DNA from 2 places in the Paraliobacillus zengyii genome. Region 2 is predicted to be linked to the other one. Evidence: a T-box and tRNA genes for the amino acid it is inferred to sense, from the RefSeq annotation. Region 2 holds a T-box; the other holds one or more tRNA genes.
What was found. A T-box is a leader RNA that pairs with one kind of tRNA and senses whether it is charged. The one in region 2 lies ahead of pheS (phenylalanine--tRNA ligase subunit alpha), so its partner is inferred to be a tRNA-Phe.

Region 1: it encodes a tRNA-Phe, which carries the amino acid that the T-box ahead of pheS (phenylalanine--tRNA ligase subunit alpha) is inferred to sense. The anticodon was not compared.

Annotation. Positions count from the first base shown of each region.
Region 1 is NZ_CP029797.1:2,230,476-2,237,280, reverse strand. It holds gene DM447_RS11405 (nucleoside recognition domain-containing protein) at 1-400, shown strand, start outside; gene DM447_RS11400 (hypothetical protein) at 715-1,065, opposite strand; gene DM447_RS11395 (NfeD family protein) at 1,156-1,782, shown strand; gene DM447_RS11390 (Na/Pi cotransporter family protein) at 2,048-3,694, shown strand; tRNA gene DM447_RS11385 (tRNA-Asn) at 3,947-4,021, shown strand; tRNA gene DM447_RS11380 (tRNA-Met) at 4,026-4,102, shown strand; tRNA gene DM447_RS11375 (tRNA-His) at 4,132-4,207, shown strand; tRNA gene DM447_RS11370 (tRNA-Ile) at 4,215-4,291, shown strand; tRNA gene DM447_RS11365 (tRNA-Ser) at 4,313-4,405, shown strand; tRNA gene DM447_RS11360 (tRNA-Phe) at 4,427-4,499, shown strand; partial or broken gene DM447_RS11355 (IS1182 family transposase) at 4,513-6,183, opposite strand; gene DM447_RS11350 (TraR/DksA C4-type zinc finger protein) at 6,467-6,805, shown strand, end outside.
Region 2 is NZ_CP029797.1:2,485,338-2,492,142, forward strand. It holds gene pheT (phenylalanine--tRNA ligase subunit beta) at 1-2,011, opposite strand, end outside; gene pheS (phenylalanine--tRNA ligase subunit alpha) at 2,027-3,061, opposite strand; T-box leader at 3,126-3,362, opposite strand; gene DM447_RS12700 (TrmH family RNA methyltransferase) at 3,436-4,185, opposite strand; gene sspI (small acid-soluble spore protein SspI) at 4,285-4,500, shown strand; gene DM447_RS12710 (lytic transglycosylase domain-containing protein) at 4,626-5,234, shown strand; gene DM447_RS12715 (M42 family metallopeptidase) at 5,291-6,376, opposite strand; gene DM447_RS12720 (dUTP diphosphatase) at 6,446-6,805, opposite strand, start outside.

The DNA.
Region 1 (6,805 bases), 250 kb from region 2:
TGCACCTAAGTTCGGTACGGAAGCTGATACAGATACAATGGTTATGAATCAGCAAGGGGCACAAGATACAGATTTAACCAATTCGTCTGACTTGTTAGATCAATCGAATGTTAGGGATGAAGAATTTGCAGCGGAATTAACTGCAAATGATTTTAATGAACCTATTGCTTCAGAACAGGTAAAGGAAAGATCAGAAGTAGAGGCAAAAACCGGTTTTGGGTGGTTTGCTGTTGTTGCTTCTATAATATCATTTTTTCTAATGCCGATATTTTTAAGTGCAACAGGGATAATAGTTGGGTTTATTGCTAAAAGTCGTGGGGCCGATACGTTAGGAAATACTGCAATTATTGCAGGGGCACTTTCCATGATTATCACATTATTTATTGTTCCATTTTTTTAAAAGCTATGGAGCTAAGAGTGAATTGAATTGTCTACCATCATTTGGGTGACAACAGTTCAATCCCTCTTAGCTCTTTTTGTGTTATTTGTTAGTCACTGACAAGCTTTTATCCACAGTTAGCGATCGAGAAAAATTATGAGATAAGTACGTTACAATCACTGTTAACTATAAAGAATATTCATCCTGTAATGGCCTTTTAATGCCCTCTCCGTGTTTTAATTATAAACAACCACATAACTGTCCAATAACATTGCTTCAGCTTCTTACGCCTCTTTATATCGGTCCACTAGCTAGTTATAATGTACTAGTCTGAATTAGTTTATATATTGTGGAAAAAGATAACGTGCATTTTCTTGTAAATCATGAACATCAACTTTCGGATTCAATGCACTAAAATCAGTCACATACTGTTCCAAGTTCCAATTTAAAGATTGTCCATTTATTTGATCCATAACACTTATAAAAGTATCGCCGACACTTATTTTATAAGATACAACTTTAAATGTAAGTTGCTCTTTAGAGTCAATAACTTTACTGTCTTCATCATTCGTAAGGGTTGGATCGTCTATGGTATAGTTAATAGGGGAGCCAATTTTAAGGTCTATAAAGATACTGAAAAGGCACAGTATGATAAATGTATATATAAACAATTTTCTTATTCCCATTTTAGAGTGGCTCCTTTTTGATTTAATAGAAGTTGAAACTAATTGTCTTGTTCTATCGTATACTAAATATAAGCGAGGGGAAGTGATTAGATGTCAATTTTAGAACTTGATTGGATTAGTTTAGTGATGGTTGGTTTAGGTACTTTGTTTTTAATGGGTGAACTGTTAATTAATATGCGAGGTTTCTTTGCATTATTAGGATTTGGTTTTATAACTGTCTATTTTTTAACGTATCTTGATCCAGGTATGTTTGTGATAATGTTAGTCTTTTATTGTATTGGAATTTTACTGATCATAATTGATGGTAAATTAATAAATGATGGGACACTTGCTTCGGTTGGTGCGCTTTGTATGATTTTATCAGTCGGTCTAAGTTCTCCAAATTGGACTGCGGGATTATATGCTATAATTGGCGTTTTAGTCGGAGGGTTTGGTTCTTTGTTCTTTCTCAAAGTATTTAAGGGTAGAAAAATGTGGAATAAGTTAGCATTAATGGACCAACTTACAGCAGACAAAGGGTATAGTACAATGAATCAATCATATAAAAAATTAATTGGAGAAGAGGGAATTACAACTACTGATATGCGGCCGGTTGGCACAGTGCGCATTAATGACATTGATTATAGTGCTGTTACAAATGGTCAATGGTTGAAGAAAGATACACCTATCTTAGTCAAACAAGTGGATGGTACGAGAATATTAATTGTTCCAAAATAAACTGAATGAAATATTGTTACTCTATATAGAGTAGCAATATTTTTTTTTGCAATGGAGAAGATAGATAGTAATAACCTGTTTAAAACCATTGAATATGCTAAAATTTACATTTAAATACTTAATTTGTCGAAAAATAGCTAGTCTTGTGTAAATTTAGTGTAAAGTTTAATTAAAATTCTTTACAATTCGCAAGTAGTTCATTAATAATGGTAGAGGTGTTGTTTTCGTAATAATAAAAAAAGAAATGAAGGGATGAAAAAATCCAATGGAAATTGATGTGCAATCACTTGTCTTTCTATTTGTTGGTGGATTAGGTATCTTCTTATTAGGTATTAAATATATGGGGGATGGACTACAAAAAATAGCAGGGGAAAGATTAAAAGACATTCTTGATAAGTTTACTAGTAATCCATTTATGGGTGTATTAGCTGGTATAGTCGTAACTATTTTATTACAAACTAGTACGGGAACAACGGTCTTAACAGTAGGTTTAGTTAATGCCGGATTTATGACACTTAGACAATCTATTGGTGTTATAATGGGTGCCAATATCGGTACCACAGTTACTGCGTTTATTATAGGTATTAAAATAGAAGCATACGCACTACCTATATTGGCAGTTGGTGCATTGATGATTTTCTTCCTTAAAAGTAAAAAGGCCGCAAATATTGGACAAACTATCTTCGGTTTTGGTGCACTATTCTACGGTTTAGATCTAATGGGAAATGGTTTGGAGCCGCTTCGAGATGTTCAAGCATTTCACGAATTGACAGTTGATATGTCTACTAATCCTATATTAGGTGTAATTGTAGGAACATTATTTACTGTAATTGTTCAAAGTTCAAGTGCGACTATTGGTATCCTACAGAGTTTGATGGCTGAAGGAGCGATAGAATTACAGGCAGCATTACCTGTGTTGTTCGGTGACAATATTGGTACTACGATTACTGCAATATTAGCATCAATTGGTGCAACCGTAGCGGCAAGACGTGCAGCATTAACACATGTTATATTTAATATTATTGGAACTGTGCTTGTTCTATTAATTATTGGTCCATATACGCAATTCATTGGATATATTCAGGAACAGTTATCATTAAATGCCGAAATGACTATTGCATTTGCACATGGTATATTTAACTTTTCAAATACATTTATTCAATTTCCGTTTATAGGTGGACTTGCTTATTTGGTAACTAAAATAATTCCTGGTGAAGATTCCGTTGTTAAATACCAACCGACACATCTAGATCCAATATTTATTCAACAATCACCTTCAGTTGCGCTTCAACAATCAAAAGAAGAAGTAATTCGTATGGGACAATATGCACATAAAGGTTTAGAAGAAACCAGTTTGTTTTTAAATAACCATCACACAAAACATGCTGAAGCAGCATTACAAGTTGAAAATGCTCTAAATAAATTAGACCGAGAAATCACAGATTACTTAGTTCAATTATCTAGTTCTTCTCTGTCTGATTTCGAAAGTGCTAAGCACTCTACGTTAATTGATTCTGTTCGGGATATTGAAAGAATAGGGGATCATTTTGAAAATATAGTCGAATTAATTCAATATAAAATCTCAAACAAAATTAGTCTCACAGCACAAGCAAAAATAGATGTGAATGAAATGTTTGATTTAACTGCTTTGACTGTAAAACAAGCAATTCAAGCATTAGATAAAAATGATCGGGAATTAGCATTACAAGTAGTACAACAAGAAAATCAGATTGATAAAATGGAAAGAACCTTCCGTAAGAAGCATATTATTCGATTAAATGAAGGGCTGTGTTCTGGTGCTTCTGGTATTGTTTTTGTGGATATCTTAAGTAATCTAGAACGTATTGGAGATCATTCATTAAATATTGCAGAAGAAGTATTAGGAGAAAAAAGTCCTGAAGCTATACATTAAAAAAAGGGGGGATATTCCCTCCTTTTTTAATAATTTTACTATAAATATTGGACACTTAGATAAAAAATATTTAGGGTTTGTGTAGAAAAAGCTTGAATGATTTAATAGGACATGCTATATTAATTTTGTTGCGCAAATATAAAAACAAAAAAAGTTATTGACAGTATTTTTAATCCGTGTTATATTATATATCGTCGCTTGATTGACATGAATTTTTTAGAAGATACTTAATTAGAAACAATTAATTATTATTCCACAGTAGCTCAGTGGTAGAGCAATCGGCTGTTAACCGATCGGTCGTAGGTTCGAGTCCTACCTGTGGAGCCATTATGGCGGTGTAGCTCAGCTGGCGAGAGCGTACGGTTCATACCCGTGAGGTCGGGGGTTCGATCCCCTCCGCCGCTACCAAATTCAATATTTATAAGTGTCTTACTATGGCGGTCGTGGCGAAGGGGTAAACGCACCGGATTGTGATTCCGGCATACGTGGGTTCAATTCCCACCGGTCGCCCCATATGTAAGGACCCTTAGCTCAGTTGGTTAGAGCTATCGGCTCATAACCGATCGGTCGCAGGTTCGAATCCTGCAGGGTCCACCATTTTAAAAGAATAATTTTTACGGAGGATTACCCAAGTCTGGCTGAAGGGATCGGTCTTGAAAACCGACAGGGGCTTCGCGGCTCGCGGGGGTTCGAATCCCTCATCCTCCTCCATTTTTCTTTTATACATAATAAGGCTCGGTAGCTCAGTCGGTAGAGCAACGGACTGAAAATCCGTGTGTCGGCGGTTCGATTCCGTCCCGAGCCATCTTAAAAGAGGCTGAGACATAACTAGCCAAAATAACGAAAAAGATTCCGATCATCTTAGGAAGATGGTCGGAATCTTTTTTTGTTGGATTATTTTCAGGATTTGTTGGACCATGCGCATGCTTAGCCGTGTACTTTCTCAAGTTCACCGCCATGAATGCAAATCCTAATTCATTTTCCACTTTCTTCTTGCCTCTTACTGACATACGAGTGAAACGCAAATTAGCCTTCAAAAATCCGAAGACTGGTTCTACATCTATTTTTCGTTTGCCATAAATTTTACCGGTTTCTTTTTCTGAAAGCTGCTGTTTTGTGTATGCTTTTTGTTGTTCCCATTTTTGATTATAATAAATTTTTCGATTCTTTCCTTCCTTTGCTTTTGTACAGTGGGAACGCAACGGACAATCCGAACAGTCTTCACATTCATAGACTTTAAAGGATCGGGTGAAGTTATCTTTACCTGTTCGATTAGATAGATACTGGAAAGCCACTTTTTTATCATTTGGACAACGGAAAGAATCACTCGCTTCATCATACGCCCAGTTCATTGTGTTAAAAGGGTCTTGCTTATATTTCTTTGTCTTCTCTTTTCGATACCTATTGTATGTAATCAGCGGGATGCGCTCCCGATTAATGCGGACATCTTCATAATTCTGTTCACTTCCATACCCTGCATCAGCTACGATATATGTGGGAAGTTCAAAGAAGCTTTCCTCGATTTTATCTAGAAAAGGAGTGAATGTGCGTACATCAGTTGGATTGGGAAATACGTCATATGCGAGTGTATATTGTCCTTCGGTCGCAATTTGTACATTGTAACCTGCTTTTAATTGGCCATTCTTCATATAATCGTCTTTCATGCGCATAAAGGTGGCATCATGGTCTGTCTTTGAATAACTATTGCGCGCTTCAAATATAAGCCTATCCTTTTCGTATTTTTGTTTGCGTGCTACGTAATCTTTAAACTGTTTGCGGTATTTTTTTGGTGTTTTCCTTGCAGAGCGAAGCTGCTTCCGTTTGCTGACATCTTTACTTTCTTCGATCTGTTTGTCGTATCCTTCAACGGTCTTCTCTAGTTTCTCAACTACTTTTTCGAGTTCTTTAGTGGATAGTTCTTCCGTACTTTCGCGTTCTATTTCTGGAATAATTTCGTTTGCCAATAATTCATCGTACAGTTGATTTGATTTCTCCACCAAATTCGCACTGTATTTTTCAATCGCTTTTCGCCAAACAAACGTAAATTTATTGGCATTTGCTTCTATTTTGGTGCCATCAATAAAGATCGCTTCCTGGTCAATCAGCTCTTCTTTCACCAGTTGGCATCGAAATTGTACAAAACATTGGCGTAACAGTTCTTGTACTTCTTCATTGACTCGAAAACGATTAATCGTTCGATAGCTTGGCTCATAACCTTGCGCTAACCACATCATGCGTACACTATCTTTCAGTAATGATTCAATTTTTCTTCCAGAGAAAACAGATTGCGTGTAAGCACATAAAATAACCTTCATCATCATGCGTGGATGATAAGCAGGACAACCTGTTTCATGTAAGAAAACAGAAAATGCTTTATCAGGTATTTGTTCTACTAAGTCATGGATCGTATAGGCAATATCATTTTTTTGTAATTTCATTTCAAAATCTAACGGCAAAATTACTTGATTCATGTTATAATCTTTAAACATAAGGATACCTCCGATTGTTATTGTGTGGTACTTTAATTTTATCAGAAGGTATCCTTTTTTACTTACTAAAATTTTCGATTTTATAAAAAAGTTGCATCTTCCAACTACCGTTGGAAGATGCAACTTTTTATTGTTTATCTGAGTTTTGTCCCAGCCTCTTTTTTTGTTTTTCATAAGTAATTACATAGACTTTCCATCGTATGAAGTTTAAGACCAACTAATTAAGGTAAGATAGTACGTATAAGTATCTAATTTAACTTATAAATTTAGGAGGATTTAGAATATGGTAACTAGTGAATTAAAGGATTATTCTAAAACTGTATTACTTAAGGAAAAAAAGCAAGTAATAGATCAAATGAAAATGCAAGAAAATCAGGAAGATGGTTATGTTAATCAAGTCATAGAAGAATTATCAAATTATGATAATCATCCAGGTGATCAAGGTTCAGAATTATTTGAACGTGAAAAAAATATTGCTTTAAATGAACACACAATACAGGAGTTAAGAGATATTAATGATGCACTTCATGCTATAAATGATGATTCGTATGGCTTTTGTAAAACGTGTGGGAAAGAAATAAACGAAGAAAGATTACAAGCAATGCCTACAGCATTACACTGT
Region 2 (6,805 bases):
CAACTATTACATTATTTACTTTCACTTGTGCCGTTCTTCCTGGATGCATACCTTCGACCACCGCTTCTTCGAAAGTTGCGACAAGATTTAAACGATCAAGTAATCCCTCTAAAATACCTTTTACAAGATAAAAGTCGACTGATCTTTTTTCTTGTTGCCATGGATGTGTTAGCCATTCACCTGTGATCGCAACTGTTGCTCTCAGTTTTTCTTCTGGTTGCTTTGTTACATTTTCCTCTTCTGATAGGAAAACAGAACCAACCTCATAATAACCTAGATTCACTTGTTTTCTCGCAATATTATACGAAAGAGAGTCAAGCATTTCAGGTAACATGCTCAAACGAAGTGTACTATGTTCTTCACTCATTGGCATCGATAGCTTCACAGGTGTGAATCCTGCTTCCTTAATTTCAGGACTAACTAATAGTGTTGCACGTTCCTTCGTTGTTAGGGAGTACGTGATAGCTTCCATCAATCCAGCGCTTTCGAAGTACTTCTTCACTTCACGTTTTACAGTTTGACGCTTGGTTAAGCCCCCAGCTAATGCTCCTTGAGGTAATGTATAAGGTAATAAATCATACCCATAAATGCGTGCAATTTCTTCTAACATATCCTCAAAAATCGTGATATCTTGTCTCCGTGTGGGTACGTGAATAGTAAATGTCCCCTCGTTTTGGTCAAAAGAAAAGCCGAGCTTTCGGAGAATGTCTGCAATATCATCGACTGAGATATCTGTACCTAGACGATTATTCACACGGTTCGTTTCAATTACTACTTGTTTTTCTGATTTATCTAACTGATCAAACTCGACTACATCAGATAATACCTTCCCATTTGCATATTGACTTAGCAACTGGCAAGCTCGAAGTCCAGCACGTTTGACACGATTTGGATCAACACCTTTTTCAAAACGTGTACTAGATTCACTTCGCAATCCATGAAATTTGGAAGCTATGCGCACTGCTTTTGGATCAAAATACGCCGCTTCTAAAAGAACTGTTGTTGTTTCATCCGTTACTTCAGCGTTTGCCCCACCCATTACACCAGCAAGTGCTGTTGGTGTAGTGCCGTTTGTGATAACTAAATGGTCTGTTTTTAATGTGCGTTCTTTATCATCTAAAGTTTGTATGCTCTCATTTTCTTTTGCACGACGAACAATAATTTCGTTTGATCCAAACTGATCAAAGTCAAACGCATGTAAAGGTTGACCATATTCAAGTAAAACATAGTTTGTAATATCTACTACGTTGTTAATCGGTCGAATACCAGCTGCAATTAAATAGTTTGACATCCATAATGGAGAAGGACCGACTTTAATATCCTTCACAACGAATGCACCATAATACGGATTTAACTCTGGTGCTTCGACTGTAACTTTAACTTGATCTGTCGCCTTTTCTGCAGTTGTTTCTACTGTCTCATCTGGCAGTTGCACTTGTACATCTAAAATTGCTGCTACTTCATATGCAACACCAAGCATGCTTAATGCATCAGATCGATTCGGTGTTAATCCTAATTCTAAGATGGCATCGTCTAAATTCAATAAGGATGCCGCTTCTGTTCCTACTTCTACATCATCAGGAAAAACAAAAATACCATCTGCAATATCTTTCGGTACAAACTTCTCTTCTATCCCTAACTCTTGTAAAGAACAAATCATACCGTTAGATTCGACACCACGAAGTTTAGCTTTCTTAATTTTGAAATTGCCAGGTAACACAGCCCCTGGTTTTGCTACTGCAACTTTTTGTCCTTTTTCAATATTTGGTGCACCACAAATGATTTGTAATGTTTCTTCTCCAACATTAACCTGACAAAGATTTAATTTATCAGCATTTGGATGTTTCTCACATTCTTCAACATAACCAACAACAACATTTGTACTTTTCGCTGCTATATATTCAATTCCTTCTACTTCAATTCCTGTTTTTGTGATTTTATCTGCTAATGATTCAGGTGAAATATCTTCTAAATCAACATATTGTCTTAACCAATTGATTGATACGAGCATGTTTATCCCTCCTAATTACGCTTTATGATATTGTTTTAAGAATCGAGCATCATTTGTATAGAAATGGCGAATATCATCGACACCGTATTTCAACATTGCAATGCGTTCTGGTCCCATTCCAAATGCAAAACCACTATAGACTTTAGGATCATATCCGGCCATTTCTAATACGTCTGGGTGAACCATACCACCACCAAGAATTTCAATCCAGCCTGTATTTTTACAAACAGAACAACCCTTTCCACTGCATACCTTACAAGAGATATCCATCTCAACTGATGGTTCCGTAAACGGGAAAAAACTCGGACGTAAACGTATTTCTCTTTCTTCTCCGAAAAATTGTTTCGCGAATTGATTTAAGACACCTTTTAAATCACTCATTTTTACATCTTTATCAACATAAAGACCCTCAACTTGTGTAAATTGGTGAGAATGTGTCGCATCATCTGTATCACGTCGATACACTTTCCCAGGGCAAATCATTTTTACAGCTTTACTACCTTTATATTCACCCATTGTTCGAGCTTGAACAGGCGAAGTATGTGTTCGTAATAACAATTCTTCTGTAATATAGAAAGAATCTTGCATATCGCGTGCTGGGTGATCTTTCGGTAAGTTTAATGCTTCAAAATTATAATAATCTGTTTCTACTTCTGGACCCTCTCGAACCTCAAATCCCATCCCAATAAATAAATCTTCAATCTCTTCGACAATACTAGTTAATAAATGTGGTCCCCCAACTTGAACAGGCCGACCTGGTAACGTCACATCAATTTTTTCGGTTAACAGTTTTGCATCTAATGCTTTTGTTTCTAGTGCTGCCTTTTTTTCATCTAGTTGTGTCGCAATGGCTTCACGAACTTTATTCGCTAATTCCCCGATAACTGGTCGTTCCTCAGCAGATAGTTTTCCCATCCCTCTTAACACTTCCGTAATCGGTCCTTTTTTCCCTAAGTAAGAAACACGTACTTGCTGTAGTTCCTCTAATGTTGAGGCTTCTTCTACTTTCGCTAAAGCTTCTTCTTGTAACGCTTGTAACCGTTCTTTCATGAAATAACCTCCTTATATTCTTGTTTTCGACTCAATTTACGCACATAAAAAGCCTTCATCCCATAAAAGGGACGAGGCTTCGAATCGCGGTACCACCCTTGTTGACAAATATCTATTTGCCCACTCTAACTTGATAACGGAATTAATTCCGGAACGTTTTTACTTCATAAATAAAGGTCCAAACGTCAGCTCCAGAGTGAAAATTCAACTTTACTCCATGCAAGAAGCTTACAGTCTAAGGCTCCTTTTCCCTGAATCATCGAATAGTTGTAAAGTCTACTGACTCTTTCTTTGCTTGTAAATATATATGTATCTTATCTTATTATAGAAAATTCCAAACAAAGATGCAACTAAAACTCAAAAAATCAACGTTATTACTTTGTTGTGACAATTTGATAGAGCATGATACCAGTTGCAACACTTACATTTAAAGACTCTGCTTGGCCATAAATTGGTATGTGTACACGCTGATCTGCCACCTCTAATAAATTCTGATCAACACCTGCACCTTCATTTCCAACTATTAGTGCTAGTTGTTCTGGAATGGCTATTTCCTGAATTGGACTTGCTTGTTCTAATGTTGAACCCCAAATGCTTACATTTTGGCTTTTTAATTCCTTCGTATATGCAAGTAAATTCTTTCTAGCAATTGGTAAATGAAAAAGTGAGCCTTGTGATGCCCGGATAACTTTATCATTATAAAGATCAACAGTTCCATCTCCTAATACTACAGCATCAAAACCTGCTGCATCTGCTGTGCGAATCATTGTTCCAACATTCCCTGGGTCTTGAATGGCATCTAACAATAACAACTTTTGATTATTCACAATTTTTAATTCTTTCATTTGAACAATTGCCGCAATTCCTTGTGGTGTTTTAGTATCTGTAAGATGTTGCATTACGTTCTCTGTAACATAAGTGATTTTATCTGATAATGCCTCAATTTCCTCAGGTATTTTAGCTCCATCTTGTAGAATTAAAGCTTCCACATCCCAATCACTTCTTAGTACTTCTTGTACAAGATGCAAACCTTCTATTATAAATAGTTGCTGTAGCTCGCGATGTTTCTTGATTTTTAATTTATTCCATTGTTTGATTGTTTCATTTTTTACTGATGTAATCATTTTATTCATCCTTTATTTAATGTCTTTCCTATCATACATATTTTTACTAGGTCTGGTCAAACTAATCTTAGTAAAAAAATATTATAATGGGGTGAATGTATGGATTTAAATCTACGTAAAGCAATTTTGGCTAATGTATCAGATAATGACAAGTCGCAATTAGAAGCAACAATTGTTGATGCCATTCAAAGTGGCGAAGAAAAAATGTTACCTGGTTTAGGCGTATTATTTGAATTAATTTGGCAGCAATCTGATCAAAGTGAGCAAAAAGAGATGCTAGACTTATTAGAACAAGGTGTAAAACAAATACAATAGGTATACATGTAAAGGAGTTGTTCATTTGAGCAACTTCTTTTGGTTTTATGAAATAAATACTAATTGCTATAATGGGCCCCATCCGTTAAAATAGAAGTAATAATAGAACGAAATGAGGTACATTAATGGATATCAGATTGTTACAAAATATGATGCAGGCACAAGCCATGTCGAATTTCTCATCCGGGTCAACTAATTCTTCTAGTTCATCCATGTTTGAAGAAATGTTCCAAATGATGATGAGTGAGTTGACATCCACAATAGACGATACTCCTTCAATTCGTGAAAACATTCAAACGAATACACTAACGAACAACAATCTATATAATACAATTTCTCCAATCCAGCAAAATATATCAGGCGACGTAACCTCTATTATTGAACAAGCTGCATCAACATATAATGTTGATAAGAGTCTAATTCAATCCGTTATCCAAGCTGAATCAAATTATAACAAAAATGCTGTCAGTAGTGCAGGTGCACAAGGGTATATGCAACTTATGCCTGCTACTGCGAAAGGTTTGGGTGTTACAGATTCTTTTGACGCGCAGCAAAATATCTTTGGGGGTACCAAGTACTTGAGTCAGATGCTTGATCGCTATGATGGTGATACTACTTTAGCATTAGCTGCTTATAACGCAGGATCTGGTAACGTTGATAAATATGATGGTATACCACCTTTTAAAGAAACACAGAATTATGTTAAAAAAGTAATGAGTAGCTATTTAGCATAAACAATAAAAAAAGTGGCGGAGATTTTCTAATAATCTTCGCCACTTTTTTCATACAATTAACCAAATGTTATTTCTTTAACCTTAGCAGTATCTAAACCTTTAATTACTTCCACAATTAATTTCACTGCATTATCGAAATCATCTTGATGAATAATTGCAGCATGTGTATGAATATAACGAGAAGCAATGCCAATAGAAAGAGCAGGTACGCCATTTGCTGTTAAGTGAATTGAACCAGAATCAGTACCTCCAGCAGCTAGTGTTGCATACTGATACGGGATGTTCTTCTCATCGGCTGTTCCAACAACAAAGTCCCGCACACCTTTATGCGAAATCATGGAAGCATCATATAATACGATCTGAGGTCCTTCTCCTATCTTACTATCTGCTTCTTTAGGTGAGATTCCAGGGGTGTCACCTGCAATACCTACATCAACAGCAAAACCAATATCAGGTTTTATCGTACTTGTCGCTGTTTTTGCACCACGTAATCCCACTTCTTCTTGCACTGTTCCAACACCATAGACAACGTTTGGATGTTCTTCTCCTTGTAAATGTTTTAAGACTTCAATAGCAATCGCACAACCAATTCGATTATCCCAAGCTTTTGCTAGAAGTAACTTTTCGTTTTTCATTTGTGTGAATTCAAAATATGGTACAGCTGAATCACCAGGACGTACACCAAATGACTCTGCCTCTTCTTTACTAGTGGCGCCAATATCAATAAACATATCTTTTATTTCTACTGGGTTTTTACGGGCTTCTGCAGGCATGATGTGTGGTGGTTTAGAACCAATAATACCAGTTATATCACCTTGTGAAGTTACAATTGTTACGCGTTGCGCTAGCATAACTTGCCCCCACCAACCACCAATTGTTTGGAAATAAACAAAACCATTGTCATCAATTCTAGTCACCATGAAACCTACTTCATCTAAGTGGCCTGCTATCATAATTTTCGGTCCTTTTTCTTGACCTACTTTTTTAGCGATCAAACTCCCTAAATTGTCGGTATAAACTTCGGTAGCAAATGGTGAGATATACTTTTTCATAACCTCTCTCGCTTCTCTTTCATTACCCGAGATTCCTTTAGCATCTGTTAATTCTTTAAGCATTGTTAATTTTTCATTTAATTTTGCCATTATGTACTTCCTCCCTTTTTCATACCATCTATTATAGACTTCTCCATCTTTCACTTCAAAGATTACTACTTAATAATTGGCGTCTTGTCTTGTGAAATTAACTTTATTTTTTTCGAAATAGGCTTGTTGAATATCTTGCTCTTGAAAATCAAGCACTTCTCCTAAACGTAAAAAAGTAGCAAATAATGCTTTGTAATGTAGCATTGTTGGATCTTTCTTTAACTGATTAATCTTCTCATAAACTAGATTAAACAGTACTGTTGCATCACCTTTTATCGGTTCAACTTCAAACGTTTCTTTCGTGTAACCTAAGTCAATTCCGATGGATAATATAAAATGAATACCATCAACATATTCTTCCAAAATAACGGACCTCTCACTTGGCGCTTTAGTACTCCAAAATTTAAAACAGCGGGTCTCATTAGCTAA